DNA from 2 places in the Paenibacillus sp. FSL K6-2859 genome. Region 2 is predicted to be linked to the other one. Evidence: a T-box and tRNA genes for the amino acid it is inferred to sense, from the RefSeq annotation. Region 2 holds a T-box; the other holds one or more tRNA genes.
The links. The T-box of region 2 lies ahead of pheS (phenylalanine--tRNA ligase subunit alpha). A T-box ahead of a tRNA ligase gene usually reads a tRNA of that ligase, here a tRNA-Phe.
Positions count from the first base shown of each region.

Region 1: it has a tRNA-Phe gene. The T-box ahead of pheS (phenylalanine--tRNA ligase subunit alpha) is inferred to sense a tRNA for this amino acid. The anticodon was not compared.

Region 1 covers NZ_JBBOYU010000001.1:5,968,788-5,984,504, reverse strand. Annotated here, with positions in the region: rRNA gene MHB64_RS26630 (23S ribosomal RNA) at 1-1,188, shown strand, start outside; tRNA gene MHB64_RS26625 (tRNA-Asn) at 1,249-1,324, shown strand; tRNA gene MHB64_RS26620 (tRNA-Ser) at 1,328-1,420, shown strand; tRNA gene MHB64_RS26615 (tRNA-Glu) at 1,439-1,513, shown strand; tRNA gene MHB64_RS26610 (tRNA-Val) at 1,569-1,644, shown strand; tRNA gene MHB64_RS26605 (tRNA-Met) at 1,662-1,738, shown strand; tRNA gene MHB64_RS26600 (tRNA-Asp) at 1,765-1,842, shown strand; tRNA gene MHB64_RS26595 (tRNA-Phe) at 1,853-1,928, shown strand; tRNA gene MHB64_RS26590 (tRNA-Thr) at 1,956-2,031, shown strand; tRNA gene MHB64_RS26585 (tRNA-Tyr) at 2,037-2,122, shown strand; tRNA gene MHB64_RS26580 (tRNA-Trp) at 2,128-2,201, shown strand; tRNA gene MHB64_RS26575 (tRNA-His) at 2,225-2,300, shown strand; tRNA gene MHB64_RS26570 (tRNA-His) at 2,346-2,421, shown strand; tRNA gene MHB64_RS26565 (tRNA-Gln) at 2,441-2,515, shown strand; tRNA gene MHB64_RS26560 (tRNA-Gly) at 2,522-2,596, shown strand; tRNA gene MHB64_RS26555 (tRNA-Cys) at 2,607-2,680, shown strand; tRNA gene MHB64_RS26550 (tRNA-Leu) at 2,695-2,773, shown strand; gene MHB64_RS26545 (AraC family transcriptional regulator) at 2,908-3,657, opposite strand; gene MHB64_RS26540 (BMP family ABC transporter substrate-binding protein) at 3,984-5,123, shown strand; gene MHB64_RS26535 (ABC transporter ATP-binding protein) at 5,226-6,788, shown strand; gene MHB64_RS26530 (ABC transporter permease) at 6,781-7,827, shown strand; gene MHB64_RS26525 (ABC transporter permease) at 7,824-8,762, shown strand; gene MHB64_RS26520 (nucleoside hydrolase) at 8,807-9,760, shown strand; gene MHB64_RS26515 (ADP-ribosylglycohydrolase family protein) at 9,764-11,161, shown strand; gene MHB64_RS26510 (methionine ABC transporter ATP-binding protein) at 11,536-12,297, shown strand; gene MHB64_RS26505 (methionine ABC transporter permease) at 12,290-12,952, shown strand; gene MHB64_RS26500 (MetQ/NlpA family ABC transporter substrate-binding protein) at 13,025-13,852, shown strand; gene MHB64_RS26495 (ABC transporter ATP-binding protein) at 13,974-14,648, shown strand; gene MHB64_RS26490 (ABC transporter permease) at 14,648-15,717, shown strand, end outside.
Region 2 covers NZ_JBBOYU010000001.1:1,848,573-1,864,289, forward strand. Annotated here, with positions in the region: gene MHB64_RS08060 (HPr family phosphocarrier protein) at 1-55, shown strand, start outside; gene ptsP (phosphoenolpyruvate--protein phosphotransferase) at 48-1,760, shown strand; gene pulA (type I pullulanase) at 2,172-4,511, shown strand; gene MHB64_RS08075 (diguanylate cyclase domain-containing protein) at 4,571-6,181, opposite strand; gene MHB64_RS08080 (ABC transporter permease) at 6,616-7,788, opposite strand; gene MHB64_RS08085 (ABC transporter ATP-binding protein) at 7,785-8,483, opposite strand; gene MHB64_RS08090 (efflux RND transporter periplasmic adaptor subunit) at 8,480-9,913, opposite strand; gene MHB64_RS08095 (hypothetical protein) at 9,971-12,532, opposite strand; T-box leader at 12,802-13,088, shown strand; gene pheS (phenylalanine--tRNA ligase subunit alpha) at 13,150-14,184, shown strand; gene pheT (phenylalanine--tRNA ligase subunit beta) at 14,522-15,717, shown strand, end outside.

The sequences.
Region 1 (15,717 bases), 4.1 Mb from region 2:
CTTCGGGAGAAGGGGTGCCCCGGTAGTGTGAATAGCACGAGGGGGCCGCAGTGAAAAGGCCCAAGCGACTGTTTAGCAAAAACACAGGTCTGTGCGAAGCCGCAAGGCGAAGTATACGGGCTGACGCCTGCCCGGTGCTGGAAGGTTAAGGGGAGTGGTTAGGAGCAATCCGAAGCTATGAACCGAAGCCCCAGTAAACGGCGGCCGTAACTATAACGGTCCTAAGGTAGCGAAATTCCTTGTCAGGTAAATTCTGACCCGCACGAATGGCGTAACGACTTGGGCGCTGTCTCAACGAGAGATCCGGTGAAATTTTAATACCTGTGAAGATGCAGGTTACCCGCGACAAGACGGAAAGACCCCATGGAGCTTTACTGCAGCTTGATATTGAATTTGGGTACGATCTGTACAGGATAGGTGGGAGCCGTAGAAATCGGAGCGCAAGCTTCGGTGGAGGCGCCGTTGGGATACCACCCTGATCGTATCTAGGTTCTAACCTAGTACCGTAATCCGGTACGGGGACCGTGTCAGGCGGGCAGTTTGACTGGGGCGGTCGCCTCCTAAAGAGTAACGGAGGCGTTCCAAGGTTCCCTCAGAATGGTTGGAAATCATTCGAAGAGTGCAAAGGCATAAGGGAGCTTGACTGCGAGACCTACAAGTCGAGCAGGGACGAAAGTCGGACTTAGTGATCCGGTGGTACCGCATGGAAGGGCCATCGCTCAACGGATAAAAGCTACCCTGGGGATAACAGGCTTATCTCCCCCAAGAGTCCACATCGACGGGGAGGTTTGGCACCTCGATGTCGGCTCATCGCATCCTGGGGCTGAAGTAGGTCCCAAGGGTTGGGCTGTTCGCCCATTAAAGCGGTACGCGAGCTGGGTTCAGAACGTCGTGAGACAGTTCGGTCCCTATCTGTCGTGGGCGCAGGAAATTTGAGAGGAGCTGTCCTTAGTACGAGAGGACCGGGATGGACGTACCGCTGGTGCACCAGTTGTTTCGCCAGAAGCATGGCTGGGTAGCTACGTACGGACGGGATAAGCGCTGAAAGCATCTAAGCGTGAAGCCCCCCTCAAGATGAGATTTCCCAATTAGTAAGACCCCTTGAAGACGACGAGGTAGATAGGTTGGAGGTGGAAGTGCAGTAATGCATGGAGCTGACCAATACTAATCGGTCGAGGGCTTATCCTATACTTAAAACGCAAATTCAATTCGGATTCAGTTTTCAGGCATCAAGCCTGGTATGAATATTCCCTGATAGCTCAGTTGGTAGAGCACTCGACTGTTAATCGAGTTGTCACAGGTTCGAGTCCTGTTCGGGGAGCCATATGGAGAGGTGTCCGAGTTTGGCCGAAGGAGCACGATTGGAAATCGTGTAGGCGCCACAAGCGTCTCGAGGGTTCGAATCCCTCTCTCTCCGCCACAAATTTTTACTTAGTATGGCCCGTTGGTCAAGGGGTTAAGACACCTCCCTTTCACGGAGGTAACATGGGTTCGAATCCCATACGGGTCACCAAATTTTCACTTGATTTTACATAGTGGACTTTGGTACAATAACAATTGTTGTTTATGGAGGCTTAGCTCAGCTGGGAGAGCATCTGCCTTACAAGCAGAGGGTCGGGGGTTCGATCCCCTCAGCCTCCACCATATTCATTTAAGAACGACGCGGGGTGGAGCAGCCCGGTAGCTCGTCGGGCTCATAACCCGAAGGCCGCAGGTTCAAATCCTGCCCCCGCAACCAATTTTCATCAAGAAATTATATCTTTTGGAACCGTGGTGTAGTTGGCCTAACATGCCTGCCTGTCACGCAGGAGATCGCGAGTTCGAATCTCGTCGGTTCCGCCATTTTTACCTTGGCTCGATAGCTCAGTCGGTAGAGCAGAGGACTGAAAATCCTCGTGTCGGCGGTTCGAATCCGTCTCGAGCCACCATGATTTTCACAATAGAATGAGTGCCATGCCGGTGTAGCTCAATTGGTAGAGCAACTGACTTGTAATCAGTAGGTTGGGGGTTCAAGTCCTCTCGCCGGCACCATCCTTGGAGGATTAGCGAAGTGGCCAAACGCATCAGACTGTAAATCTGCTCACGTAAGTGTTCGGTGGTTCGAATCCATCATCCTCCACCAGTTTTAGGGGCATAGTTTAAAGGTAGAACAACGGTCTCCAAAACCGTTGGTGTGGGTTCAATTCCTGCTGCCCCTGCCAAATTCTTTCTAAAGTTTAATATGGCGATCGTGGCGAAGGGGTTAACGCACCGGATTGTGGTTCCGGCATTCGTGGGTTCGAGACCCATCGGTCGCCCCATTTACTTTAACAAAGAAGAATGGCAACGAATTTCAGTTTAATATGGCGACTGTGGCGAAGGGGTTAACGCACCGGATTGTGGTTCCGGCATTCGTGGGTTCGAGACCCATCAGTCGCCCCATTTTACTTTAAAATGTTATTGGGGATTAGCCAAGCGGTAAGGCAACGGACTTTGACTCCGTCATGCATAGGTTCAAATCCTATATCCCCAGCCATTTTATGCGGACGTGGCTCAGCGGTAGAGCATCGCCTTGCCAAGGCGAGGGTCGCGGGTTCGATTCCCGTCGTCCGCTCCATATTTTACATGGCGCCATAGCCAAGTGGTAAGGCAAAGCTCTGCAAAAGCTTTATCCCCAGTTCAAATCTGGGTGGCGCCTCCATTAAGTTCATATGTGCCGGCGTGGCGGAATGGCAGACGCGCTCGACTCAAAATCGAGAGGGAAACCGTGGAGGTTCGAGTCCTCTCGCCGGTATATCAAAAAGGTTTGTAAAGTCGCTTGTATAAGCAACTTTACAAACCTTTTTTCTTTGTCTTTGAGCTTTTATTCTTAAGCCGTTGAATTAGAGGCGTCTCTAATTCAACGGCCTTTTTGTGTGGAGTGTTGTTTTATTGACTGCTTAGGCGGAATGCTCGTGGAGTGAGACCAATTTCACGTTTAAACATATTGCAAAATTGGGCGTCATTCACAAACCCAGCAGCAGCTGATACTTCAGAGATATGCATTTGGGTATGTTGCAAGAGAGACTTTGCATAATCCAGACGTTTCAATAGTAGATAGCGTAGAGGTGAAGCACCGAATCGCTCTTTAAATAAATGGCGGAAACGATCATAGCTGTATCCAGACATCTCAGAAAGTGTTGCGACCGATAGCTTATGGCGGTAATGCTCATTCATATAGTTTAGAACATATTGGACTCTGTCTTCCGTTGGCGATTGAAACCCAGATGCGCTAAGAAGCCGTATCAGATGAACAGTGATTTCGCTCATTTGCAGGTTCAATAGTTCAGAGAATCCATCTTGTTTGCGCGTAAACTCTGCTTTCATTCGAAGCAAGATCTCTAGAACAGTATGGTCTTTATCATCTTCATATACGCCTTGCAAATTCTCCATATTTGGGTGATTTGAATGGAAGCCTACAAATAGTATAGTAGCATCCTCGCGATGATTCTCGTCATGTTTATGATTGGGTGGTATCAGCGCGAATGAAGAAGAACGAAAATGATAACTTCGCGAACCTACATTAGTAGTTCCTAATCCGTTTAAATAATAGACTAGTTCATAACATTCATGCTGGTGTGGTGGAATATAGGTATTAACCTCATGTGTTGCATTTACAATATATAGAACACGATCCATGATGACCCTCCATTAATTATGTTTTAGCCGAATCGCACAAAAATATGACCGAAATCATATAATTATTTTCATTAATATTTGATATGATCGTATCAATAAATCCGGAAATTAGCAACCTGACTGGCCATATCGTTCGGGAATTAGTCGGATTATTTGTGAAAATGATAATTTTATCTCTATTTTAGAGTCTATTTGTTAAAATCATTGAAATATTAACAATGTAACCTGCAATATGAGAGTTTCCATCTAAATCGTGAAACATACAACGGACTAAGAAGGAGAATCTCTCAAATTACTAACCAACTATAAATAGGGGGAATAGAAAAGTGAAAAAGAAAGTTCTTTCTTTGTTGTTACTAGTAGTAATGGTAATGGTCACAGCCTGTGGAAATAATACGTCGAGTAATGGATCTTCCGCGAATGTAGGATCTAATGCTGCTGAAGGTGGAGAAACAGGTTCAGGGGATAAACTCAAGGTCGTGCTATTGATTCCAGGTACGCTTGGGGATAAATCATTCTTTGATTCTGCGAATAGCGGTTTGCAAAAGGTTAAGGATGAACTGGGTGCAGAAACAAAGGTTGTAGAAATGGGTGTCGATAAAACGAAATGGGAGCCTACGTTTAACGATATCGCCGCTGAGGACTGGGATGTTATTATTTCTGGCGGATCGGAAATTACAGAGATGTTTAATGCAACGGCTGAATTATATCCAGACAAAAAATTCATTAACTATGATACCGATATAGATGAAGCACCAGAGAATATGTACAACATGTCTTATGCGACAAATGAAGTATCTTTTCTGGCAGGTGCTGTAGCAGCACTAGCTACTCAATCTGATATGGCTAATGCTAATCCTGAGAATGTGATCGGATTTGTAGGCGGCATGGACATTCCAGGAATTAACGCTTTCTTGGTTGGCTACATTCAGGGCGCTCAATATGTTGATCCTGAGGTGAAGGTCGCTGTATCCTATGCTGGTGATTTCGTTAACCCGGCTAAAGGTAAGGAGCTTTCGTTGATTCAATACAACTCCGGTGTAGATGTTATTTTTAACGTAGCTGGCGGTACAGGTCTTGGGATCTTTGATGCAGCTAAAGAGAAGAAGAAATACGCTATTGGCGTAGACTCCGATCAGGCGATGTTGCTTAACACAACAGATAGCGAAAAAGCAAACTTGATTGTTACTTCTTCTATTAAAAAGATTGATATGGCTATTTTGGGTGCCGTGAAGAAATTACAAGAGGGTACGCTTGAAATGGGTAAACGTGATGTGTTGAGCTTTGTAGATGATGGTGTGGGCATTGCAGAAAATGATATCTATAAAAATATCTTCCCTGCCGATCTTCAGGCTAAAGTTGAAGAAGTGAAGCAAAAGCTGATCAACAAAGAAATTACAGTAGATAATGCAATGGGAATGGAAACCTCTGAAGTAGAAGCCATTCGTAACGCAGTTAAGCCTTAAGTATAGCTATAAAGTGATAAACCTACAGTTGGAGATTCTTCTTTCAGAAGAATTCCAGCTGTATATTTTTGCAGACCTCCAAGTCGAAAGGCGTTGAGACCTATGAACAAAGCTCTGCTGGAAATGCGGGGAATTACCAAGGTGTATCCCAATGGTGTCGTTGCAAATAAAGACGTGCATTTTTCTTTACGTGAGGGAGAAATTCATGCGATTGCGGGCGAGAACGGCGCTGGTAAATCAACTTTAATGAAGATCATGTTCGGCATGGAAGAGCCTAGTGAAGGTGAAATCTACATCAAGGGTGAAAAAGTGAAGCTGCAATCTGCTCAGGATGCCATTGATAGAGGGATTGGTATGGTTCACCAGCATTTTATGCTGGTCCCTTCTTTTACGGTAGCAGAGAACATGGTGCTGGGCATGGAACCACGTAAGGGCGTCGGCATCCATTATGCAGAAGCTGTACGCATGACCGAAGAGACTGCGAAGAAATACAATCTGGCAGTGGATCCAAAAGCAAAAGTGGAGGATCTCACGGTTGGTATGAAGCAAAAGGTTGAAATTCTGAAGGCGCTGCTGCGAGGTGCAAAAATCCTCGTTCTGGATGAGCCGACCGCAGTGTTGACCCCACAGGAAACAGAGGAATTGTTCCGGGAGCTTAAGCAGTTAAGAGAGCAGGGACATACGATTGTTTTTATTTCACACAAATTGAAAGAAGTGAAAGCGATCTGCGACAGAATTACGATCATGCGTAGTGGACGTAGTGAAGGTATCTTCCAAACGAAGGATGTCACGGAGCAAGAAATCTCACGCCTTATGGTGGGCAGAGACGTCGTGTTGAAATACGACAAGGAGATTCTGTCTATTAGCGAGCCGGTACTCACTGTGCAAGGTCTAGGTGTAAATGATGCACACGGCAAAGCGTTGCTAACAGATATCAACTTTGCAGTACGCGTAGGACAAATTATCGGGATTGCTGGTGTAGAAGGGAATGGGCAGACACAGCTCATTGAGGCTCTTACAGGTAGCCTAAGAGGGGTCTCAAGCCAAGGCTCTGTGCTAGTGAAGGGAAAAGATATTCGTGAATCGGATATTTTGGATATTCGTAAGCTAGGCGTTTCCTATATCCCAGAGGATCGGATGCATCAAGGGATAGCCAGTGATGCGAGCATAGCGGATAATCTGCTGTCTACTCAGTATCGTACAAAAGCTATGAATAAAGGTCCCTTTTTAAATGGATCACGAATTGCCAAGCTTGCAGTATCACTTGTAGAAGAATTTAAAGTCCGCTGTTCGGGACCTTCTCAGCCAATAGGAATGTTATCAGGTGGTAACATGCAGAAGGTAGTAGTGGCAAGAGAGTGTTCTACAGAACCGCAACTGCTTATTGCAGAGCAGCCGACAAGGGGCGTGGATATAGGCGCGGCGCAGTTCATACATCAAAAGCTGTTGGAGCTACGCTCAGACGATTGCGCTATTTTGCTAGTGTCAGCAGACTTAAATGAGATCTTGGAGATCAGCGATAGTCTACTAGTGATGTATGAAGGAAAGATTGTTGCCTTTTTCGAGGAGCCTTCCAAGGTTAGTGAAGAAGAATTAGGGCTTTATATGCTAGGGATTCATCGACAGGACGAGGAGCAAATCAGGAGGGCCGTAAATCATGTTTAAAGTAAAATATTTTGAATACATTCGAACATCGGCAGTCATCGTAATTGCACTCGCTATTGCTTTTCTGATCATCTCATTGGTCAGCAATCAGCCGGTGAAGACAATTGGGATATTCCTATTTGAGCCGCTATCCAGTAAAGGCCATATCGGTAATGTGATTGAGATGGCCATTCCGCTCATGTTCACTGGATTAGCAGTTTCTTTGTTGTTCCGGGCAAATATGTTCAACTTGGGAGCTGAAGGGATTTTCTATTTCTCCGGTGTTGTGACTTCCGTGTTGGCTATTCATTTAACGCTGGACGGGTGGCTTCATCCGATCGTAGCTATTGCTGCGGGTTCTATTGTAGGAGCGTTGCTCTCGGCAATACCCGGCATCCTCAAAGCCAAATGGAATGCCAATGAGCTGGTTACATCCTTGATGTTCAATAATATTTTGTTTGGAGTAGGTTTATATCTATTGAACTATCACTTACGTGATGCAAAAGCATTTGCCAATGTATCCTACAAATTCGAGAAAACGGCACTGCTGAGTAAAATGGTACCTGGCACCCGTATTCATACCGGACTTATTATCGTTATCGTGCTTATTATTGCAGCACATTTATTCCTATACAAGACTAAATGGGGATATGAGCTGCGAATGACAGGCATCAACCGGAACTTTGCACGTTATTCAGGCATGAAGACCGCGAAGGTTATTATACTGGTTCACTTGATTGCTGGTTTTATCGCGGGGATGGGGGGTTCCGTAGAAGTGCTAGGGATGTACAACCGATTCCAATGGACCTCGTTACCAGGTTATGGTTTAGATGGTGCTCTTGTAGCGATGTTAGCCAAGAATAATCCGCTATCCGTAATCGGTGCAGCATTATTCCTTGCGTATATCCGGATCGGAGCCGATATGATGGCACGTCTGTCTGATGTACCTTCAGAGATGATTTCTATTATACAGGCGATTATCATTCTTCTCATTTCGGCAGAGCAATTTCTGAAGTTCTGGAAAAATCGGATGCTCTTGAAGGAGGCGAAGGAAGCGTGAACAGCTTATTTGATGTAATTTTTACGACTGACTTTGCGTTTTCTGTTCTTCGGGTGACGACACCGATTCTATTCGCCGCATTGGGAGCGTTAATCTCTAATAGGGCTGGTATCATCAACATTGGTATGGAAGGCATCATGCTTGTCGCGGCGTTAGCCGGTGTCATTGTAAGCAGCTACACGCATAGTGCGTGGGTAGGTTTACTTGGGGCCGTGATGTCCGGAACACTGATCGCTGGAATATTAGCTTTTTTCACACTGAAATTCAAAACACATATCATTCTCGGCGGTGTAGCTATTAATATGTTCGCTTCTGGAGGAACCGTGTTTATTCTTTATTTACTTAGTGGAGATAAGGGATCTTCTACTTCTCTGGCGAGTAAAGTGCTGCCTAGCGTAGACATTCCTTTGCTGAAGGATATTCCCGTGCTGGGGCCGATTTTATCAGGGCATCACATTTTGACCTATGTATCTATCATTGCTGTGTTTGTTGTCTACTATCTCTTAAACCGTACACCGCTTGGTCTGCGCATTCGTTCAGTGGGTGAAAATCCACACGCAGCTCAATCTGTAGGTGTAAGTGTTGTGAAAATACAGTATATGGCTTTGCTGCTTAGTGGATTTTTCGCTGGTTTGGGTGGGGCATACATGTCGATGGGTTACCTGTCACTGTTCACTCGCGATATGATCGCTGGTCGGGGCTGGATTGCCATTGCGGCAGAGTCTATGGGGAGAAGTACGACAGTAGGTACGGCGTTAACTTCTCTTTTATTTGGTACCGCAGATGCATTGTCGAATGCGCTTCAGGTGCTGAAAATTCCTGCGGAGCTAATCGGCACGCTTCCTTATGTAGCAACGGTAATTGGACTAGTGATCTATGCCGTATCTGAGACACGGAAGAAGAACAAAAAACTTAAAAGCCCGCTAATGAAATAGCGATAGAAATAACGAGGATTTATACAACTAAGGAGTGAATGACTATGCGAACACCTATTATTATTGACTGCGATCCAGGGCATGATGACGCAATCGCTATCCTGCTTGCAATAGCAAATTCGGAGAAGCTGGATCTGCGCGGGATTACAACGGTTGGTGGAAACCAGATCCTCGATAAAATTACAGAAAACGCACTTAAAGTGATCAGCTTTGTGAATGCTGATATTCCTGTAGCCAAAGGGGCTGCGGGTCCGCTGTTCGGCAAGCTTGTTACAGGTGAGGAAGCACATGGTGAATCAGGCATGGACGGCCCAATGTTGCCACCAAGTAAATTCCGGCCTGTAGAAGAAGGCGCTGTGGAATTTATGCTGAATATTATCCGTTCTTCGGAGGAGAAGATTACGCTCGTACCGATGGCTCCTTTAACAAATATCGCCCTGCTAATCACTGCTTATCCAGAGATTAAGGAAAGAATTGAAAAGATTTCACTGATGGGCGGAGGAATTTCTTATGGAAATGTAACCTCTACTGCGGAGTTTAATATCTATGTAGATCCTGAAGCCGCTCGTATCGTATTTGAATCGGGTATTCCGATTACGATGAGTGGTCTGGATGTGACTGATAAGGCAGCCATTTTCGAAGATGAGATCGCAGCATTGAAAGAGCGTGGGCCAGTGTCCACTATGGTCGGAGAGCTGTTAGATTTCTATTCGATCTTCGGAAAGAAAATGGGCTATGTCGGTAGTGCACTGCATGATCCATGCGCCGTAGCTTGGCTCTTGCATCCAGAACTGTTTGAATCCGAGCATCTATATGTAACGGTAGAGACAGAAGGCAAGCTAACACGTGGAATGACGGTTGCAGACAAACGAAAGAAGACAGATCGTCCAGCAAATGTAGAAGTTCTGGTGGGAGTAGACCGGGAAGCATTTATGAAACTGATCTTTGATTCACTGGAAAAGCTAGATCAAGAGCTGCTTGCGGCTGAAGGGAATTAACCTATGGCAGGATGGGAGAGACTTCAAGAGACGGTTCAGTTTGAATTGGTTCAGCGTGGAGAAGAAGGCTGCAAGATTGACGGCTTCGCGGATAAACTAGCTGCTGCAGGTGCCGATGAGATTAAGCTGATGCAAGTATACAACGAGTTGATGGAGCTCACGGTTGCTGAGGACTTTCCTTATGAAGAGCCATCTTCACTGGAGGAGATTCGTCGTCTTCGTCCAGAAGGTCCACGCAAGCTTGAGGCTGACTGGAGCGAAGCAGAATGGAGAGATAAGTTCTACGGAGCTTGGCTAGGTAGAAGCGTCGGTTGCGCACTTGGCAAACCACTGGAGTATTGGGACTACCTCTACGGTAAAGATGGACGCCCGGGCTGGGAGAATATTGAGCTGTGGTTCCGGGGTGCGGACGCATGGCCAATTACTGGTTATACGCCTGGGCATTCGCGGGCAGAGGTAGAATATGGCCTTGGTTTAAGCGAATGGACTTACGCTAGTACCAGCGAGACTATTAAGTTTATGGAGAGCGATGATGATATTCGTTACACGGTTCTAGGCCTTATGTTGCTGGAGCAGAAGGGGCTGGACTGGGATTCTTGGGATATCGGGAAGCTCTGGCATAAATATCTGACATATGCTCAGGTATGTACGGCAGAGACACAGTCGTATATGAATTTTGCACAGGAGACGTCTCATCTGCATGGTGAGAAGCCTGCGGATTGGTTGGCGCGGCAGGAAAGAGTGCGGATGCACTTAAATCCTTACCGGGAATGGATTGGTGCGGCAATACGCGCAGATGGACTAGCTTATGGTGCGGCAGGACACCCTGAGCTTGCAGCGGAGCTAGGCTGGCGCGATGCTTCTTTCTCACATGTGAAGAACGGGATCTATGGCGAAATGTTTAATGCGGCGATGATTTCGGCAGCTTTTGCTGAAAAAGATAACGAGCGTATTCTTGAGATTGCTCTTAGTGAGATCCCTAGTACTAGCCGTCTGACAAGTGACGTTCTACGGGGTATAGATATTGCACAGAAGGCCAAGAGTGAGCGTGAATTAGTGAGTAAAATTTGGGATACATTCAGTCATTATGATGCGGTGCATACCAATAATAATGCAGCTCTTGTGGCTGCTTCGCTAGTCTATGGCGGGAATGATTTTGAAAAAGCGGTCGTTACATCCGTTTACGGCGGAATGGATACAGACTGTAATGGTGCTACAGTTGGTTCTATTATGGGAGCGAAGCTTGGAGCAAGTGTGCTGCCGGCTTCGTGGGTTGAACCGCTCCATGATACGCTATATGCGGATCTGCCTGGGTTCCATCCGATAGCGATTTCGGAATGTGCGGAGCGAAGCTATCAGGTGTTCTTGAAGATTCGCAAGGAGCTTGACGGAAAGTCTTAGATCAGGGAATGCGAATAGAAAAAAAAGGATGTCTTAAGCTATCGAGCTTAGACATCCTTTTTTTCGTAGCTATCTAGTTCTTGAAATAGATGTAACAGGGGTTTAGGAGTTAGGTAACAGGAGAATCCTGATTTGAAGAGGGAGTTGTACAGTAATTTATTAGGGAGATAAACTCTTAAAAATAGCCCGGTATAAAGGGTTTTTATGTTATCACTATTTTTTCCTGATATATCATTTGAAGAAAAATGATGACACAGAACATAAAATGCCTTATTATTTAAAGAGATTTTTAGTAAAACAGTTTTTAAATAATTATAGTACAAACCTTGGCTTAGAAGGTTCCAGTATAAATGGAAAGGAAGGGGGAGTTTGCAATCCTATCGCTGAGTGGGGTGAGTAAAGCCTTCAAGCTGAAGGACGGCATGTATCAGGCGGTGGATGATGTATCGCTGGATGTGAAGAAAGGATCGATTCACGGGATTATTGGTGAAAGCGGTGCAGGGAAATCCACACTGCTGCGACTAATTAATCTGCTGGAAAAGCCGGACCAAGGGACAGTAACCGTAGAAGGGCAACATTTAACCGGAATGCCGAGTAAACAGCTGCGGAAAGCTAGGGAAAAGATTGGGATGATTTTCCAGCAATTTAATCTGGTCAATAACGTCACGGTAAGCCGCAACATTTCGATCCCTCTGGAACTGGCAGGGGTGCCGAAGCGTGAACGGATGAAGCGGGTGAAGGAATGTCTCGATTTTGTCGGATTGGCTGATAAGGCAGAGCAATATCCCGCACAGCTAAGTGGAGGACAACGACAACGTGTGGCGATCGCCCGGGCGCTTTCTAATAGTCCAGGACTATTGCTATGTGACGAACCAACATCCTCACTAGATCCAGGAACAACTGCGGATATTCTGAATGTCCTGAAGCATATTAATGGGGGCCTTGGGGTTACTGTAGTGATTGTTACGCATGAGATGGATGTTGTCAAAAGCATTTGCACGCACGTATCCGTAATGGAAAAGGGTCGAATCGTAGATTCGTTCTCTCGCGATGACGGTGATTTCCGGCCTGCTGCAGTTCGTACTGGCTCGTACCGGGATCAAATTCTGGGTAAAGCGGGGGAAACTCATGTTTGATAGTGTACTTCAATATCAGGCACAGATGTGGGAGTCGATTGGAGAAACTTTTATAATGGTCGGCATTTCTGTTGGTGCCGCACTGCTGCTGGGGCTTCCACTCGGGACGTTGTTGTTCTTTTGCCGAAAAGGGCAGCTCTATGAGAATAAAACATTGTCACTGGTGCTTAACAGCATCGTAAATATTATCCGTTCATTTCCATTCCTGCTGCTTGTCGTTGCACTTATTCCCGTCACTCGTTTCCTTGTCGGAACTGCGATTGGAACAATGGCAGCCACGGTTCCATTATCCATAGTTGCTATTGCTTATTACTCTCGTCTGGTGGAGCAGTCTTTGCTGGAGGTTCCTAAAGGAGTCATAGAAGCGGCGTTGTCTATGGGAGCCTCGAAGCTGGGGTTGATCTTTAAATTCCTGTATGTAGAGGCCCGTTCGGGTCTGGTGCTCGGGCTTACTACCTCTACCATTAGTTTTATCTCTTATTCGACCGTAATGGGGGTTGTTGGAGGGGGCGGGGTTGGCGATTTTGCGATCCGTTATGGCTATCAGCGTTTTGAGACTGAAGTGATGATCTATGCGATTGTTGTGATGATTGTATTAGTTCAGATGGTTCAATTCACAGGAGGAACGGTTTCGCGGCTGTTAGATAAGCGTTGATCGTTTACCCTTCATTGCAAAGCATGGAAATACAAATTTGTTTACTATATAAAGCGGGGGTTAGTCGTAATCATGAAAAAATCAATGATAATTGTGCTAATGTTAATGGTATTGGTAGTAGCGGGTTGTGGTTCTAATAATGCAGCAAAGAACAATACTGCCAAAGGTAGCGATGATTTAACCAAATTAAAGATTGCTACTTTGATTCCACCAATGACGGAAATTCTGGACATTGTAAAGCCACTTCTGAAGGAAGATGGTATTGATCTTGAAATTGTTGTGCTGTCTGACAATGTGCAGCCTAATGAAGCTTTGGCGAATAAAGAGGTAGACGCTAACTTTTTCCAACACGTTCCTTATATGAAGCAGTTTAATGAAAGTAAAGGCTCCAATCTAGTAGAGGTACAGCCTGTCTATGACGCTATTTATGGTGGATACTCCAAGCGCTACAAGAATGTTGCGGATCTGCCGGAAGGTGCAACACTAGTAATGGCTAATGATCCTTCAAATATCGGTCGTTCCTTACAGATGTTTGCTGCAGCCGATTTGATTAAGCTAAAAGAAGGCGTAGGCATCCAGGCTACACAAGCAGACATTACTGAAAATCCAAAAAACTTTAAGTTTGAGGAAGTAGATTTGTTGATGTTGGCCCGTATGCTGGATGATGGAGATCTAGTAGCAATGACTCCGGCTTATGCTAGCCCACTTGGATTGACACCGAAGAAAGATGCGCTGATTACTGAAGGCGAAGATTCTGAATTCACCATCACCTTGGTTGCACGTGAAGACAACAAGGACTCTGATGCGATTCAGAAGTTGGCTAAACGCATTAGCGGCCCTGAAGTGAAGAAATTCCTTGAGGATAATTACGCGGATATCGCGTTGCCTGCTTTTAAATAGTTAGATTAGTAATTCAACGAGACTTGTCCATTATGGGCAAGTCTTTTTTTGTGTCACTAGAATGTAAGAACTGCTCTATATAATGGGTTGTAGAATAACAAAGCGGAATGGAGATGGGGATATGTCTGTACTTAGCGCAATTAATCTCACAAAACATTACGGTAAGGGTACTAACCTGGTCAAGGCACTAGATGGTATTAACGTAGAGATACACAACGGTGAATTTATAGCGATTGTCGGGACATCAGGAAGTGGGAAGTCAACGCTCTTACATATGCTTGGCGGACTTGATCGGGCAACTGATGGACAAGTGATCATAGATGGAAAGAATATTTTTAGGATGAAGGATGATGAGTTAACCGTATTTAGGAGAAGAAAAATTGGATTTGTGTTTCAGAACTACAATCTGGTGCCGATTCTGAATGTATACGAGAATATAGTGCTACCCATAGAGCTGGATGGAAACAAAATAGATAAGGATTTCGTGTATCATATTGTGAATACGTTAGGTCTCTCGCAAAAATTGGACAACCTCCCCGGTCAGCTATCAGGTGGTCAGCAGCAAAGGGTAGCTATCGCACGGGCCTTGGCAGCTAAACCTTCCATTATCCTAGCAGATGAACCTACAGGGAACTTGGACAGCATTACTAGTCAGGAGGTCATTGGATTACTCAAAGTAACTAGCAGACAGTTTAATCAGACGATTCTAATGATTACTCATAATGAAGAGATTGCTCAGCTTGCAGACCGGACCATCCGGATAGAGGACGGTAAAATTACTGGAGGGGCATTGTGATGATGTTTCCAAACAGCAATAAACCAATTGTTAAAAAGCTGACAAGCAGGAGCCTGAAAGCCAACCGGACCCGAAATCGGTTCGTAATTATAGCCATCGTGCTTACTACCTGGCTTATTACTTCTTTTTTTAGTATCGGACTTAGCAACTATAAAACCTTCGAAATGCAGCAATTGAAAATAAACGGGACCATGGCTGATGTCTACTTGACCTCACCGTCAGAACAGCAATTAAACAAGTTAAAGGAACATTCCTATATTAAGACCATCGGACTTCAGTCCAAAGTGGGGGATGTTGTCAATACTCCTGAATGGGGAGACCTTAATTTAGCTTTGCTCTGGTATGACTCTACGGAATGGACAGAAATGCGTAAGCCGGTAATTGACGGGCTAAAGGGCAAGTACCCAGAGAAGGACAATGAAATCGCCGTTCCTTTATGGATATTACATTCGATGGGGATTAATGATCCGCAGTTAGGCATGAGCTTGCCATTTACTTACTCTGTTTCGCGAGCTGGGGTGAAATCTCAAGAGAATAACAACTTCGTACTAAGTGGATGGTTTACCGATTACAGTCATGTCCGTACCGGGAATTCTGGAGCTATGCTGGTATCGGGGGCTTTTGCTACAGCTCATGGCGTAGATCTTAAGAATCCCAAAAATGCCACTATTCTATTTAATGAGAAAAACACGGATGAACTTATCTCGCGTTTGCAACAGGATATTACTTTAGAAAAAAATCAAAAGCTCGAACCTGTCTCTAACCAATCGTCTACCTCTTCAGATAGAACAGCGACTTTGATCGGTTATGCTGGAATTATATTATTTGTTATGTTGAGCGGATATTTATTAATTTATAATGTGCTTTATATTTCTGTCTCAAGGGATACAAGGTTCTACGGTCTACTTAGAACGCTAGGAACTACACAACTGCAGATTAAAAAAATAGTTAGGGCACAGGCTTCACGGCTAGCACTTATCGCTATCCCACTGGGACTTGCCGCAGGAGCTGTGACTTCCTTCGTAATGGTGCAGCTGGCTATGAGTACAATGGATCTGGATACGGGCGT
Region 2 (15,717 bases):
GAGCGCACTTTCTGATGTAATGATTAAAGAAGGGCTAGGGGAAATCCATGAATAAAATTTCAGGAATCGCGGCTTCAGCAGGGATTGCAGTAGCCCGTGCTTTTATCCTGAAACATCCGGATTATACAATTACAAAGACTAGTATCAGTGATCCTGAAGCAGAAGTCGCCAAGTTGAATGACGCACTTGCTAAATCAAGTGCTGAACTGCAAACCATTAAAGAGCGTACTTTAGCAGAACTAGGAGAGAAGAAAGCAGAGATTTTTGCATCCCATCTGCTGATTCTTGAGGACCCTGAGCTGATTAATCCCGTAATTGATAAAATTCGTCAGGAATCGGTTAACGCGGACTATGCACTAAACGAAGTAGCTACACAATTCATTGAAATGTTCGAAAACATGAAGAGTGCTTACTTACAAGAACGTGCAGCTGACATGCGTGATGTGACCAAGCGCCTGCTGAACCATTTGCTGGGTATTCATTATGTTAGTCCTGCAGAAATCAATGAAGAGGTTATTGTTATCGCTGAGGATTTAACACCTTCTGACACAGCACAGCTAAATCGCAAGTATGTTAAAGGCTTCACAACAAACATTGGTGGACGTACGTCCCACTCAGCGATTATGGCACGCTCCTTGGAAATTCCAGCAGTTGTTGGAACTAAGAATGTCATGACAGAAGTGAATTCTGGGGATCTAGTGATTGTCGATGGTCTGAACGGAGACGTTCTTATTAATCCTAGTGAAGCAGAAGTGGCAGCGTACGTTCGCAAGCAGGAAGCTTACGACTTGCAAATTGCAGAGTGGAAGAAACTTCGTGATAAACCAACGATTTCTGCAGACGGTAAGCACGTGGAGTTGGCAGCTAATATCGGTACACCAAACGATGTCAATGGTGTAATTGAGAATGGTGGCGAAGGTGTAGGCTTGTATCGTACTGAGTTTCTATACATGGGCCGCGATAAGTTGCCTTCTGAGGAAATTCAATATAACGCCTATCGTACTGTGCTTGAGAATATGAAAGGCAAACCGGTAGTTGTACGTACACTTGATATCGGTGGCGACAAAGAACTTCCGTATCTGGATCTACCAAAGGAAATGAATCCTTTCTTAGGATTCCGCGCAATTCGTCTTTGTCTGGATCGTCAGGATATTTTCCGTACGCAACTGCGTGCTTTACTGAGAGCAAGTGTTCATGGGGATCTTCGCATTATGTTCCCTATGATCGCAACACTTGGTGAATTCCGTGCAGCCCGTGATCTTCTGCTTGAAGAGAAAGCGAAGCTTCGTGAAGAAGGCAAGGAAGTGTCTGACAACATTCAGCTCGGCATTATGGTTGAGATTCCTTCCACTGCTGTATTGGCTGACCAGTTTGCAAAGGAAGTTGATTTCTTCAGTATTGGTACGAATGACCTTATTCAATATACAATGGCTGCTGACCGTATGAATGAACGGGTGTCTTACCTGTATCAGCCATACAATCCGGCCATCCTGCGTCTGGTCAAAAATGTAATTGATGCAGCGCATGCAGAAGGTAAATGGACTGGAATGTGCGGTGAGATGGCTGGGGACGCAACAGCGATTCCACTCTTACTAGGTCTTGGCCTTGATGAATTCAGTATGAGTGCAACGTCAATTCTGCCAGCACGTAGTCAAATTTCTAAATTGTCGGCTGCCGACATGAAGGAACTGGCTGCAAAAGCACTGCAACTTGGCACTGCTGAAGAAGTAGCTGCACTTGTTCAAAGCATCACTAACTAACTATTTCCATATGCATTACTCCGTTAAACGTTTTATAACGTTCCAACTACTATTACCGACTTCCGATGTTTGGAAGTCGGTTTTTTTGTGTTTAAATCAATAATTTTATTTCTTGTGTTGGCTTATGTTCATGGGAGAGCGTTATACTCAATTTAGAATAACTAAATTCACTTTTTATTTGCTTTATTGTACAGATGTCTATGCCGATAGTAATAGTGATGAGTATAAAGTCGGTAAGGAACCCAAACCTGTAAATATGTCTTACATATAATAGTATGAATCCATAGAAAGTTTATACTCCTTTATCGACTTGCAGAGCTGTGCAAGTATTAATATGATCTGAATTGGAAATATTTGGACTTATAAGCATCCCTATAAGTTAGGCAGGGAGCCATAGGATGGTGTTAACTCATGAGTAAAAATGTTATAAATACAGAATTAATGTTTGAGGTCTATGAAGGTAAAGACCTGGGCTTAACGTACTCGATGGAGTACAGTGTATTTAAAGTCTGGGCACCTACTGCTTTTGCTGTATCTCTAGTTTTGTACGAAACAGATGGAAATCAACGTAACATTGGATTTGATCTGAGCTCTGCAGATAGTGGGCGTATTATATATATGCAGCGTCAGAACGGCGGAGTCTGGCAGACTAAGTTATCAGGTGATTTAAAAGGGAAATATTATATGTACCGTGCTGTATTTGCTGATGGAAGTGTGACGGAAGCAGTAGATCCCTATGCAACAGCCGTATCGGCAAATGGTTTAAGAACAGCAATCGTTGATTTAAGTAGGACCCATCCTGAGCATTGGGAGAAGGATGTTGCTCCTCCATTGCAGCATCCTGCAGACGCGGTTATTTATGAGCTGCATGTGCGTGACTTCTCCTCACATGAGAGCTCTGGCATGTACAATAAGGGTAAATTTAAAGCATTTACAGAATTTGGATTAAAAGATTCGGAAGGAAATGCAATAGGTATGGATCATCTGGTCGAATTGGGTATCACCCATGTACATCTGATGCCTGTGTTTGATTTCCAGACTGTAGATGAGCTGAGTGTAATGAAGCGTGGTTCATCCATTGAACATAACGACTACAATTGGGGCTATGATCCTCAGCATTATAACGTACCGGAAGGATCGTATAGCACTGATCCTACCAATCCAGGGCTACGAATTCGGGAATTTAAAGAAATGGTTCAGGCACTGCATAGTCGTGGGATTTCAGTGATTATGGATGTGGTTTACAACCATACGTACGCTGTGGAGAAGGGCCCCTTTGAGCCGCTTGTACCAGATTACTTCTATCGCCGTGACTACTTGGGACGTTTATCTAATGGCTCGGGCGTGGGTAACGAGCTGGCTACAGAGCGTCCGATGGTACGCAAATATATTAAGGATTCTTTGTCCTACTGGGCTACGGAGTATCATATTGATGGCTTCAGATTTGATCTTATGGGTCTGATGGATAGTGTGACCATGCGTGAAATAACGGAAGAGCTTAGACTTGAGGTAAATCCTAATCTGCTGTTATATGGCGAACCTTGGACAGGAGGAGATTCTCCACTGGCAACAAAGACGCTAAAAGGTGTGCAGCGGGGAAAAGGATATGCTGTCTTCAACGATAACTTCCGTTCGGCGATCAAAGGTGATAGTGATGGATGGGGACGGGGCTTCATTACAGGGGAATACGGCAAAGAAGGGGCTGTTGCAGCCGGAATCAAAGGAGCCATCCACGAATTTACAGACTCTCCTGTGGAATCGGTGAACTATGTAACGGCCCATGATAATTTGAATTTATGGGATAAGGTGCTTACCGTACAAGGGGGATTTCAGGATGCTGCTTCACGGGCTAATCCTTACGTAAATGTAGATCTGGAGAATATTCTCAGCAATGAGACCGTGCGCCGATCCCTGCTTGCAAATGGAATCATCCTGACCTCGCAAGGGATTCCATTCCTGCATGCCGGTGATGAACTCCTGCGCAGTAAATTTGGAGATCATAATAGCTATCGTAGCGGTGATACGATTAACGCGATCCGCTGGAATATGAAGAGTGTGTTTAATCCTGTATTTCAATATTATAAAGGCTTGATCGAACTGCGGCGTACACATCCGGCATTTCGTCTGCATGGTAGGCAGGAAATTGAGCGTTCGCTGGAATTTATGCGCTGTGATGGGGGGATTGTGTCGTACCTGCTTAGAAATCATGCAGGAGGCGATCTCTGGAACAATATAACAGTCATTTTTAATGCCAATAATGATCGAGTAAAGCTATCTCTTCCTGAAGCTAATAACGGTTGGAATGTGGTAGTGGATCATACCCGAGCAGGGACAGAAGCATTCCGAAGAATTACAGGTAGCGAGGTGGAAATTGAAGGCTTGTCGATGATGGTGCTCTATGATGAATGTGGTGAGCCAGCCCCGAGATCTAAAATTATCGAAGTACACTATGAACGGCCAGATGGGAAATATCAAGGCTGGAATCTTTGGGTTTGGGATACAGGAATTCAGGATGGACAATGCGACTTTCGGTATATGGAGGATGGGCGTGCAGTTGCACGCATTGAGGTGTTGCCAGATACCAATTCTATCGGGTATATATTACGTCTTAATGACTGGGAAGAGAAAGATGGCGATGGGGATCGCTTTATTGATTGTTCCACGGATGACGAGCTGATCAAGGTGATGGTTATAGATCGTGATCAGGAGAATGATGGGATCTCAGATGATCATCTGCAGTTAACCAGTTAAAAGAATAAAAAAGAGCTGCTTCAGGGTTTTGACCCCTGGAACAGCTCTTTTTGTTGTTCTTATGGTTTTCCGATGGTTTGGTTGGCTAAACCTACATCCAATAGATCGTAGTAGAGATTAGCTTCATTCCCACCATGGTCTTTAGAAAGGTACATCGCTAGATCTGCGGCACGCAGAAGTTCATTAATGCTGCTTCCATTTTCAGGAAATAGGGCTACGCCAATACTTGCGGAGGTGTGGAAGCTAGATCCATTGTCAATAGACCAAGATTTGTTGAATAACTTAAGCAACCGCTGAAGCATTTCATCTAACATTTCTGGAGAGGTAAATCGGTGCAGTACCACCGCGAATTCATCACCGCCAATCCGGAACGCCTGGCCTACACCTTTAACCGTTTGCAAAAGCTCTCGAGAGAGCAGTTGGAGAAATTCGTCACCTGCCAGATGTCCTAAGGTATCGTTTAACTGCTTGAATCTGTCGCAATCCAGCAATGCGAGTGCAATATTCTTTCTCCGTTCCTCGGGTTGGTTGATGAGATTCTCCATGTACATTTTGAAATGAGCACGGTTGGGAATTGCGGTTAAATGATCATAGAAGGCTAGCTTATGTAATCGTTCTTCGTACTGCTTCCGTTGTGTAATTTCACGGGACACTAACATAAATTGTGCTGGGAAATTATTGCTTCCCCGAACAGGCGACACCTTCGTTTCCAGCCATACCCATTGCCCTTCAGCTCCACGCATTCGTAGCTCTGAGATACGAGGGGTTCCTTGAACGATACTCTTTAGTTTGGCCCAAGCGATTTCCGGTTCACGAATATAGTTGGATAGTGGGTCACCCTTTTTAGGAACATAGCCGAGAATACTTGAATGTGAAGGGGAGCTATACAATATCAACCCGTTAGGATCAGTCAAGATAATAAAGTCAGACATGGTTTCACCGATTAGCTGATAGAGTGTTTGTTCCTCCAGCATTTCATTTTTGAGCCAAATGATTTTGCGACCCAGATAAATAATAACTAGAAGCAGAATAAAGAAGACCAATGAGTATAGCGCAAAAAGTGCACTCTTTTTATCTTGGAACCCATCTGCTACTTGTAAGGCGTAGGTGTCTACCAGGTCTTCTGATTGATCAAGATGAGTTCTAACTTCATTTAACTGCATGTTCAGATTTACAGCATGATATGAAGCAGGGTCCCATCCGATTTGCATCCGTTCAGCTATCAATTTACTCCCTGTATTCTTCCATAGGACTAGGGATGTTTCAAAGGCATGGAGCTCATTCTCTAATTCAGTAAGTATATTGGCCTGCTTCAAATCACTGTAGGGTTTGTTGATGGATCTGATGTCTGAACTTGCTAGGCCTACCCGTTCTTGTGCTTGTTGATTATTGTCCTTAAATTCCTGAATGAACTGATCACGTTCAGCGTCAGTGAGGTTCGAGCTCATGGAGGAGTGGAGAGCGATTGCGGCTTGATACAGATCACGATCAGCGCTCAGTATGAGCTCAGAGTTCTCAAATACATCTTCATATAAAGAATCTGACATTCTGTTAATGGTGTGATTTAGATAGAGTAAAGAAGCTACACTAATCCCAACCAGTAGAATGGAGATCGCAGCGAAAATAAAGATTAGTTTGCGTGTTACTTTGATATCGAAAAATCCAGCCACGGTCATTCTCTCCCCGCATAAGATGTTTAACAAATCTTATTGCTGCTAACTATAACCTGCGGAACATCCATTTGTGGCAGGTGTATTTTATTTTCAGGCAAAGATGTTGAGAGTGACTATGTGAAAAAGAGGTGTTGTAACATAGTGGGAAATGAGGCATGGGAAAGATAAATTGTGTGTGGACCGCAGTTTGTAGTACAACAAGTATATAGGACGTCCTACTTATAGAGCAATCGCTTCCTCAAATAAATATCGATAATAATAAAATTAATGATTACGGTATGAGCCTATTGCCTTATCTATATTCAAATCCATAAATCCTATTACCCACCGTCTTCGTAAATGATACCTAGCTCAGCCTCAAAAATATGCGTTCTGTTATGCTAAAAAAGCTGCTCAGTCATATTAATGACTGGGCAGCTTACTTGAAGTAACTATTCGTTACGTAGTGCATGAATGGGGCGAAGCCGTGCGGCTTTGTTCGCAGGCATCATTCCGAAAATTACGCCGATAAGCAAGGAGAAAACAAAAGAGATCAGTACCATATCCCAGGCAATGGATACGGTAAGTGAAGTATACTTTCCTAGGAGCCAACTACCTGCGACTCCAATACCAACACCGATTACCCCACCCAATCCGCTAAGCACAATGGATTCGATCATGAATTGAGCGAGAATATCGAACTTTTTGGCGCCGATTGCTTTGCGGATACCAATTTCTCTTGTTCTTTCATTGACGGATACGATCATAATATTCATGATGCCGATCCCCCCAACAAATAGTGAAATGCCGGCAATTCCCGCAAGTGCCATTGAAAGCGTAGCTGTCGTAGAATTTACAGTTTCCAGCATCTCTTGAGAGTCAAATACACTAAAAGCATTATCCGCATAATTAAATTTAGCATCCAGTGTACTCTCTAGTTTATCTTTTACCGTGGCTACAGTGTCTGCTGAAGTCGTCGCAATTGTGATAGAACGTACGCCTTTGCTTTTTAACTGACGTTCTGCAGTAGCTATAGGGATTAATAAGATATCATCGTTGGAACCACTTAGACTAGAGCCTTTGGCTTCCAACAGGCCGACGATTTTATAGCTGATCCCGTTTAGCTGTACCTTTTGGCCTACAGGATCATCTGTGCCGAATAAATCCTCAGCCGTACCTGTGCCTATCAGCGCAACCTTCTGCCGGTACTCTGTATCTATATCAAGCAGGAAACGTCCTGACTGTACATGGAAATCCTTAACGTCCTCATAAGAAGGTGTAATGCCTTCAACAGTAACGCTAACATTCTCAGTATTATGCTTGGCTGTAACGTTGCCACTGATTACAGGAGCTACATTTTCTATCCCCTCTATATCTCCTAGTGCTAAGGCTTCTTCATAGGTGAGGGAGGTGGTAGCCCCGCGGCCAGTGATGTTTACCGTCAGCTGATTTGTTCCGAGTCCATTAAGCTGCTCCGTAATCTGAGAAGTAGTTCCCTGCCCCACAGAAACGAGAATGATAACGGATGATACACCAATAATAATACCCAGCATCGTTAAAAAAGCTCTTACTTTACTGCTGTAAATACTTTTTAGAGCCATCCGCATACTTTGAAATAATTTCACCTCGCATTCCTCCGATCTTCTACGAGGTTGCCATCCTGAATACGAATGATCCGCTTCGCTTGCTTTGCAATTTCGAGGTCATGTGTGATTAGGATGATTGTATGACCTTGCTCATTTAATTCTCGAATCATCTGCATGACCTCTTGTCCAGTTCGCGTATCAAGCGCCCCGGTAGGTTCATCTGCAAGTAGAATCGGGGGAGATCCAGCCATGGCTCGCGCAATCGCAACACGCTGTTGCTGTCCTCCAGAAAGCTCAGAAGGTCGGTGATGCATTCTTTCCTCCAAGCCTACTTTAAGGAGTGCCTGTTGCGCCGTTTCTCTACGTTCTCGATGTGAGAGGCCGCGGTATATTAGAGGAAGCTCTACATTCTCGACAGCAGACAATTTGGGGAGAAGATTGAAATTTTGAAAGATAAAGCCGATCTTCTCATTTCGGATAATAGCCAGCTTGTTGTCGGATAATTTGCGAACCTCTTGCCCGTCCAGAAGGTAACTTCCCTCATCTGATATATCGAGGCATCCAAGCATGTTCATGAGTGTTGATTTACCAGAACCGGAAGGACCTATAATCGCTACGAACTCTCCGAAGTCGATTGTAAAGGAAAGATTTTTCAGGACTGTCATAGTTTCTCCGGCCATATTATAGCCATGGGTCATGTTCTGGACTTGGATCAGTGGTGCTGAAGCACTCATCTGCTGCCACCTCCACCACCACCAGCTGGTGCTCCGCCCATGCCACCAGCACCACCTCCACTGAAGCCGCCACCACCGCTAAAGCCTCCGCCGCCGAAACCGGCGCCACCCATACCGCCTTGCATTTGCATCTCAGTACTAGTTGTACCCGTTTTGGTAGAGATTACTGTAGGAATGATCACTTTGTCTCCTTCATTAAGTCCGCTGACAATTTCAATGCTGCTCTCATCATGAATGCCCACTTCGACAGAAACCATTCGCTGATTACTATTTCCGCGGTTTCTTGTGCCAGCTGCTCCACTAGCCATAGCACCGCTGCCGCGAGCATCAGGCGCTCCGCTAGGCATTGCGCCACCGCGAGCATCAGGCGCTCCGCTAGGCATAACTCCACCGCCAGCTTCAGGTGCTCCGCTGGGCATTACTCCGCCGCGGGCAGCATCAGGAGCCCCACTAGGCATTGGTGCCTGGCCCTCGGTAGATGAGTTTTCGGTTGAACCCGCTGTTAAGGGGAGAGCTACTGTATACTTGCCATTTCTTTCTTGAACAGCTTCAACCGGTACGGTTAACACATCTTTTTTCTCAGCCGTTGTAACTGAAACTTCTGCCGACATCCCGACAAGGGCACCTTCGGAGCTAGTTAAGCCAACGGTAACATCGAAGAGGGATACTCCGTTTGAGACTGTACCTTCCTTGGCAATCTTTGTGACACTCCCCTTGAATTCAGTGTCGGGAAGGGCATCCAATGAAATGGTGGCAGGCATCCCCAACTTCACTGTAGGAATATCAAGCTCATCCACCTGCACTATGACGCTTAAATTAGCATAATTGGTGATATCGATGAGTTCAGAGCCATCCATCGCTTTTTCACCGTTGGCTATATTAACAGCTGTAACAGTTCCGTCAATAGGGGCGGTTAGGGGATCTGGAGGGATCATATCTTCTTGTACAGATGCTATTTTTTCGATTTGAGAAGCGATATCTGTTTTCGCTTTTTCAATCGAACGTTTGGCACTGGCCAATTCATCCTCGGAGGCACCTGCCACGGCAAGCTTCTTATACTGCTCCTGCTTGTCCTGAAGATCCACTTCAAGTGAGGTAAGAGAGGTTTGTTCCTGTTTGAGATTGTCACTCAGGTCATCGCCTTCGAAGGTAATTAATGTCTGGCCTTTTTTCACAAGGTCTCCTTCTTGGACAAGCACTTCAGCTGCGGTTCCAGCGTCCTTCGTTTTCACTTTTCCTGTTTCGGTGGCCGTGACGGAGCCTGCTCCAGATACATTTACTATGATATCGCCCTTCGTAACCGTGGCTGTATTTACGGGCACTTCAGCAGCCTGACTGCTCTTATCAGGTAAAAATGTATACACCAACAATCCGGCTGTTGCTACAGCTACTACTCCGATGGTCCAGAGCAACACTTTTTTCTTCTTCATTTCTATCCTCCATAGATCATCAAATTTCTTTTGAATTCAGCCACCCTTGCGCTTTTACTAAATGTCGGATGGATTGTTAGCATTAGAATCGGTGTTTGAAGCGGAATTGCTGTTTGAAGTCGTTGACGCTGCCTGATAAGTGACAACATAGGTCCCAGTTCCCAGCAAATTTCGATGACCTTGGAATTCGTCGTATATATTCAATCGGATCGCGCCGCCACTTAGAGTTTTGTAAAGATTGCTTGTGAATGTTGTGGTGTACGACTTGAAGCTACCTAATGGCAGATCTGTGCCCAGTGTTAATGTCTTTTCCATCGTTTGTCCGAAGGGGTCGATCAGCTCTAGTACAAGCTTGTGCTCATACGTACCCGATTCGTAAAGCGTGCTGCTCGACAGGTTGTAGGTTAGGACAGTGCTTAGCGTATCTTTTCCACCAGTGACGGTGGTGACTGCATTTGTCACGGATAGGGTATAAGGGAACAATTCTACATCCAAAAGATTGCTCTTTGCCTCCACCGCAACATTATTTAGTCCCAGTGACACCGTATTGATATATCCCGTTGATTTCCCGCCAGGAGCCGTAAGTTTTCCTTCGGATACCCCTTCACCGATATAAAGAACAAGCTGAGAAGGATCTACTCCAAGTGGAAGCTTAGTCCAGACGGTAATCAGATTTTTTCCGTTAGGGCTCGTGGAAGTTGTAGACTGGTTGACCTCGCCTTCGAAATATTGATTGTCTGGTGTTTTGTAATAAGCTACGAGTTGAGCCTGCTCTGATTTACGTGTTTCCTCACTGTTCATTTCCAGTTCTGTGTACATGATATTGGAGCTCGTACCCTGATAAACCGTTGTCCGGCGCTCTAATACTTCTGCTTTTTTGCTTTCAAGGTCAATTTGGAAGGAACTTAGTGCTGCAACTTCCTGAACACGGCTATCCAACTGATTTGTACTTAACGAAAGAAAATTAATTTTGCTTTCGCCGGAGGTTTCTTGCAGCGTTATTTTTAATGGATTGAACTGGTAGGTGTAAGGAACATTGGCCACGACATAAACGTCTGCGGATTCATTTGGCCCGAGTAGGGTTTGTGTGCTTTCTGTGACGACTTGGGAAGTGCTGCTAATATCACTCTCACCAGCTTTAATGACACTTGTAAACGCTGGAAGCTGTACAGAGGTCGATTTCGTGTTGCGAATATTGATTTTAGCTACAAGCTGATCTTTGTCTGCCCAAGGTAGCCGCTGTATGTTCGTAAGCTTGACAGCAAATGTACCGTGGCTGTTCTCCACTGCGTATTCTGTGTCCTGCCAATTATTAGTTTGCAGAATGTAAGGGATCTGATAATAGGCTGTAGGAAAAATGATCTTACCCTCGACAGCGGGTTCATTCATTTGCAGCTGTAGCGTTCCTTGAGCTATCGTTAGCGGAACTTCTGCACTGAGCTCGATTATTTTTTCTTCAAGGGGTTTGAGTGTAAGGTTGGCGAAAGCCTTCGTGTCCACCGGAAAGCTATATCCTTCAGCGGCTTTAACGGTAAACTCATAAGCAGGCAAAGTAATCGCTTTGTTGCCGCTATTTTTTACTCGAAATTGCAGCGTCCAATTCGCGGTGCCGTTGTCGGCATAGACATTGGCGCTTTTTAACTGCGTCTCGACAGTATTATTGTTGATCGTAAGCTTCTTGATGACATTGCTGGCTACGACAAGATCCGGTGTGGTAGCAGCGGGAAGGTTATAGGTGACGATGGGCAAAGCTATTTTTAATGAAGTATCTTCTCCAGCAAACTGCAGAGTCATATTGTCTGTCTTCATATAAGAGGGGATTTCCGTCATGTAGTAGATCGTCTTTTTTTCTTGTGGCTGTACTTTGTAGTTGCTGCTCGCGTCATCAAGCGTTAATTCAAATACAGATCCGCCTGCGGATGCGAGGTATCCCTTAAGTCCAGAATCACTTAGCACTTTGGTTCCTTGATTGGTTAAGCTCACACCTACTTTGGCGTATACCTTACCGTTATATTTGTAAATTTGCAGACTTTCTGTTTGGGTTGTTACGGGTTGATTATTCAAGGTTATTTTTTTGCTTTGGCCTCTAGCGACCGCTTGTGAAAAAGTTGCAGGTAGGGTGAAAGTACCCAGCTTCTTTTGATAATCGGTACTGCTGAAATCCCAACCAAAGACTGAAATCTTAACGCCTTTTAATGAGGTGGATTTACCGATGTTTACATAATAGGTTACGGATTGACTGCTTTTGGAGGCTATGGACTTGATAGTTGCACTGCTGGTTACTGGGCTCCCTTGGATAACCGTTCCTCCGGCAGTAGTTACCTTAGAGAAATAGTCCACCAGATTGATGCTGCTTCCGCTCCCATTGTAATAGCTGAGGGTGTATGTAAGAATATTGCCGCCATCCTGAGTTAAAAAGCCTACATCGCTCAGCTTCACGCTTACGTTACTCTTTAAAGCTATCGAGCCGAGTTTATCCAGAGTGGATACGGTGGTGGTGGTTGCCGTTTTGGTGGATGTACTAGTCGTTGATGCAGCGTATGCTCCATACGCTGAAGCTTGACTCAGAACGGCTGCGCTAAGTATGATCCCAGCGACTTTTGTTCTTCGTGCATGCATGTAATTCCCTCCCGGTATGAAAGTCCTTGTACTATGAAGGTGGTTTATGATGGAGTACAACCATGCCTTCTTAATAATGGAAATTATCAAGCTCCGCTGAACGTTAGCTGAAAAAAAGTCCCCGGAACGGCTCTGAACCTTAAAGCCAGCTTAAAGCCAGATAAAAATTGCCCTAATTATGCTTGAACTTGTCAAAACGACAGATTTTGCATATAATAAACAGACATATCTCTTGCATAAAAGAGGTACCTGACAATTAGATTGAATTGTAAAATGCAGTGATGGAGAAGAGTACACAGTGCCTGACTTACAGGGAGGAGACGCCGGTGATTGAGAGCGTTTCTAGGAAACAGAGCTGTCGAAGTTCACTCCGGAGCAGTTCCTTGAATTCCTTAAGATTGCCTTGTAAGGAAGCGTAGGGGAAACCGGTCACAGACCGTTATTTCTGTATAAAGTGAGATAGGTATCTGTCCAGCCAAAAGAGGGAATGAAGCTCTTATGGGGAACAGATCAGCTTGTCTAACAAGGGTGGTACCACGGTCTTTTCGTCCCTTACCGGGAGGAAAGGCCTTTTTTTTGTTGAACTAGACAATGATTGAAGGGGGCTGTACACGGCCATGAAAGAGAAGTTGGAAGCATTGAAGGTTGAGGCGCTGGCTAAGTTGCAGGAGGTTATGGATCCACAGGTTTTGAATGACCTAAGAGTGAAATACCTCGGTAAAAAAGGCGAGCTTACAGAAGTTCTGCGTGGTATGGGAGGACTTAGTGCTGAGGAGCGTCCGGTTATCGGGCAAGTAGCGAATCAGGTGCGTAGTGCGATTGAGGAGATTATTGGAGCGAAGCAAGAAGCTTTTCAACAGCAAGAGACTCAGCAACGTCTGCAGGCTGAAAAAGTAGACGTAACATTGCCGGGTCGCCGCATGCAGCAAGGGGGCATTCACCCGCTTAGCAGAGTGGTTCAGGAAATTGAGGATATTTTCATTGGTATGGGCTACCGTGTGGCTGAAGGTCCGGAAGTGGAGACCGATTATTATAACTTTGAAGCCCTAAATCTGCCTAAAAATCACCCGGCACGCGATATGCAGGACTCCTTTTATTTAACGGATGACCTGCTTATGCGTACTCAAACGTCTCCGGTACAGATTCGTACTATGCAGGCTATGAACGGTGAAGTTCCAGTTAAAATCATTTGCCCGGGTAAAGTATTCCGCCGCGATGATGACGATGCAACGCATTCCTTCCAGTTCCATCAAATTGAAGGTTTGGTTATCGGAAGTAACATTCGGATGAGTGATCTGAAAGGCACCTTGCAGCAATTCGTACAAGAGATGTTCGGCCCGAATACAGACATTCGTCTTCGTCCGAGCTTCTTCCCATTCACCGAGCCAAGCGTTGAAGTGGACGTAAGCTGCTTCAAATGTGGCGGCGATGGCTGCAGACTGTGCAAGCAAAGCGGATGGTTAGAAATCCTTGGTGCCGGCATGGTGCATCCAAACGTTCTGAAAATGGGTGGCTATGATCCTGCTAAGTATAGCGGCTTCGCATTTGGTATGGGTGTTGAGCGGATTGCTATGCTTAAATACGGCATCGATGACATCCGTCATTTCTATAACAACGATATGAGTTTTGTAAAGCAATTCAAGGGCGTTTAGATTTTTGGTGGGCGAGCTGGCTTGCGGGTTAGGAGGATGGATTTTGGAGCATTTGATTTCATGTTGTAAAAACCCTATTAAGCTAGGATCGGAAAGGAATTTTGGAACTGTAGGAGCGATAGCGACCGCCTTTGTCCCCGGATTTCCACCGCGAAGAGCGGTTTAGATCAAGAAATCTGGGGACAACAGCGGCCGGAAGTCCAAAGATTCCTTGCAGGGACCGCTCTTAATAGTGTTTTGTAGTTGAAATTGAGAGCTCTTAATCCAGCATCCCACAGGAAGCAGATCGAACGGCAAGTAGATAAATACATCTGAAACATAAAGGAAGTGAGCGGACATGAAAGTATCAACCGGATGGTTGGCTGATTATACATCGATTGAAGGAGTAACCGCCGAAAAGCTAGCGGAGAAGATTACCGCTGCCGGTATTGAAATTGACGGAGTAGAGCGCCGCAATAAAGGGATTTCCGGTATCGTAACCGGCTATGTGAAATCGAAAGAAAAACATCCTGATGCGGATAAACTGAACGTATGTATCGTGGATGCAAGTCAAGGTGAAGATCTGCAAATCGTCTGTGGCGCAAAAAATGTGGCTGCGGGACAAACCGTTCCTGTAGCTCTTGTTGGCGCTAAGCTGCCAGGTCTGGATATCAAAAAAGCGAAGCTGCGCGGGGTATTATCACAAGGGATGATCTGCTCGGCTAAAGAATTGGGACTCAATGATAAATTGCTTCCTAAAGAGCAACAAGAAGGAATTCTTGTACTTCCTGAAGGTACAGAGATCGGTCAAGATATTTCAAAGTTGCTGGGTCTAGATGATGAAATTCTGGAATTCGATCTGACTCCGAACCGTTCAGACTGCCTAAGCATGATTGGTGCTGCTTATGAAGTGAGCGCGATTCTTGGACGCGACATTAAATTGCCTGATCCTGCGAGTGAAATGATTGAGGTCAGCGGAGCAGCCGCGCAATCTATTTCCGTTAAGATTGAGAATGAAGAACAGTGCAGTCATTACGGAGTTCGTTATATCTCAGGCGTTAAACCTGCAGCATCACCGCTGTGGATTCAGAATCGTCTGATGGCGGCAGGAATTCGTCCAATTAACAACATCGTAGACATCACTAACTATGTGATGCTCGAATACGGACAGCCGCTTCATGCTTTTGATGCAGATAAAATAGAAGGCGGAGAACTCGGCGTTCGTCTTGCTCATGAGGGTGAAGTCCTGACTACACTTGATGGCCAAGAACGGAAGCTTGAGCCACATATGCTCGTTATCGCTGATGGAGCTAAAGCAGTAGCTCTGGCTGGAGTAATGGGAGGTCAGGATACGGAAGTTACTGCTGAGACGGTAAATCTCGTTCTGGAATCCGCTAAGTTTGATGGAGGAACCGTTCGTAAAACCTCGCGTCAACTGGGACTTCGCTCGGAAGCATCGCTTCGATTCGAGAAAGAAGTGGATCCAAATGCAGTGATCCCTGCATTGAATCGCGCTGCAGTACTTATTGCACGTTATGCTGGCGGATCTGTGCA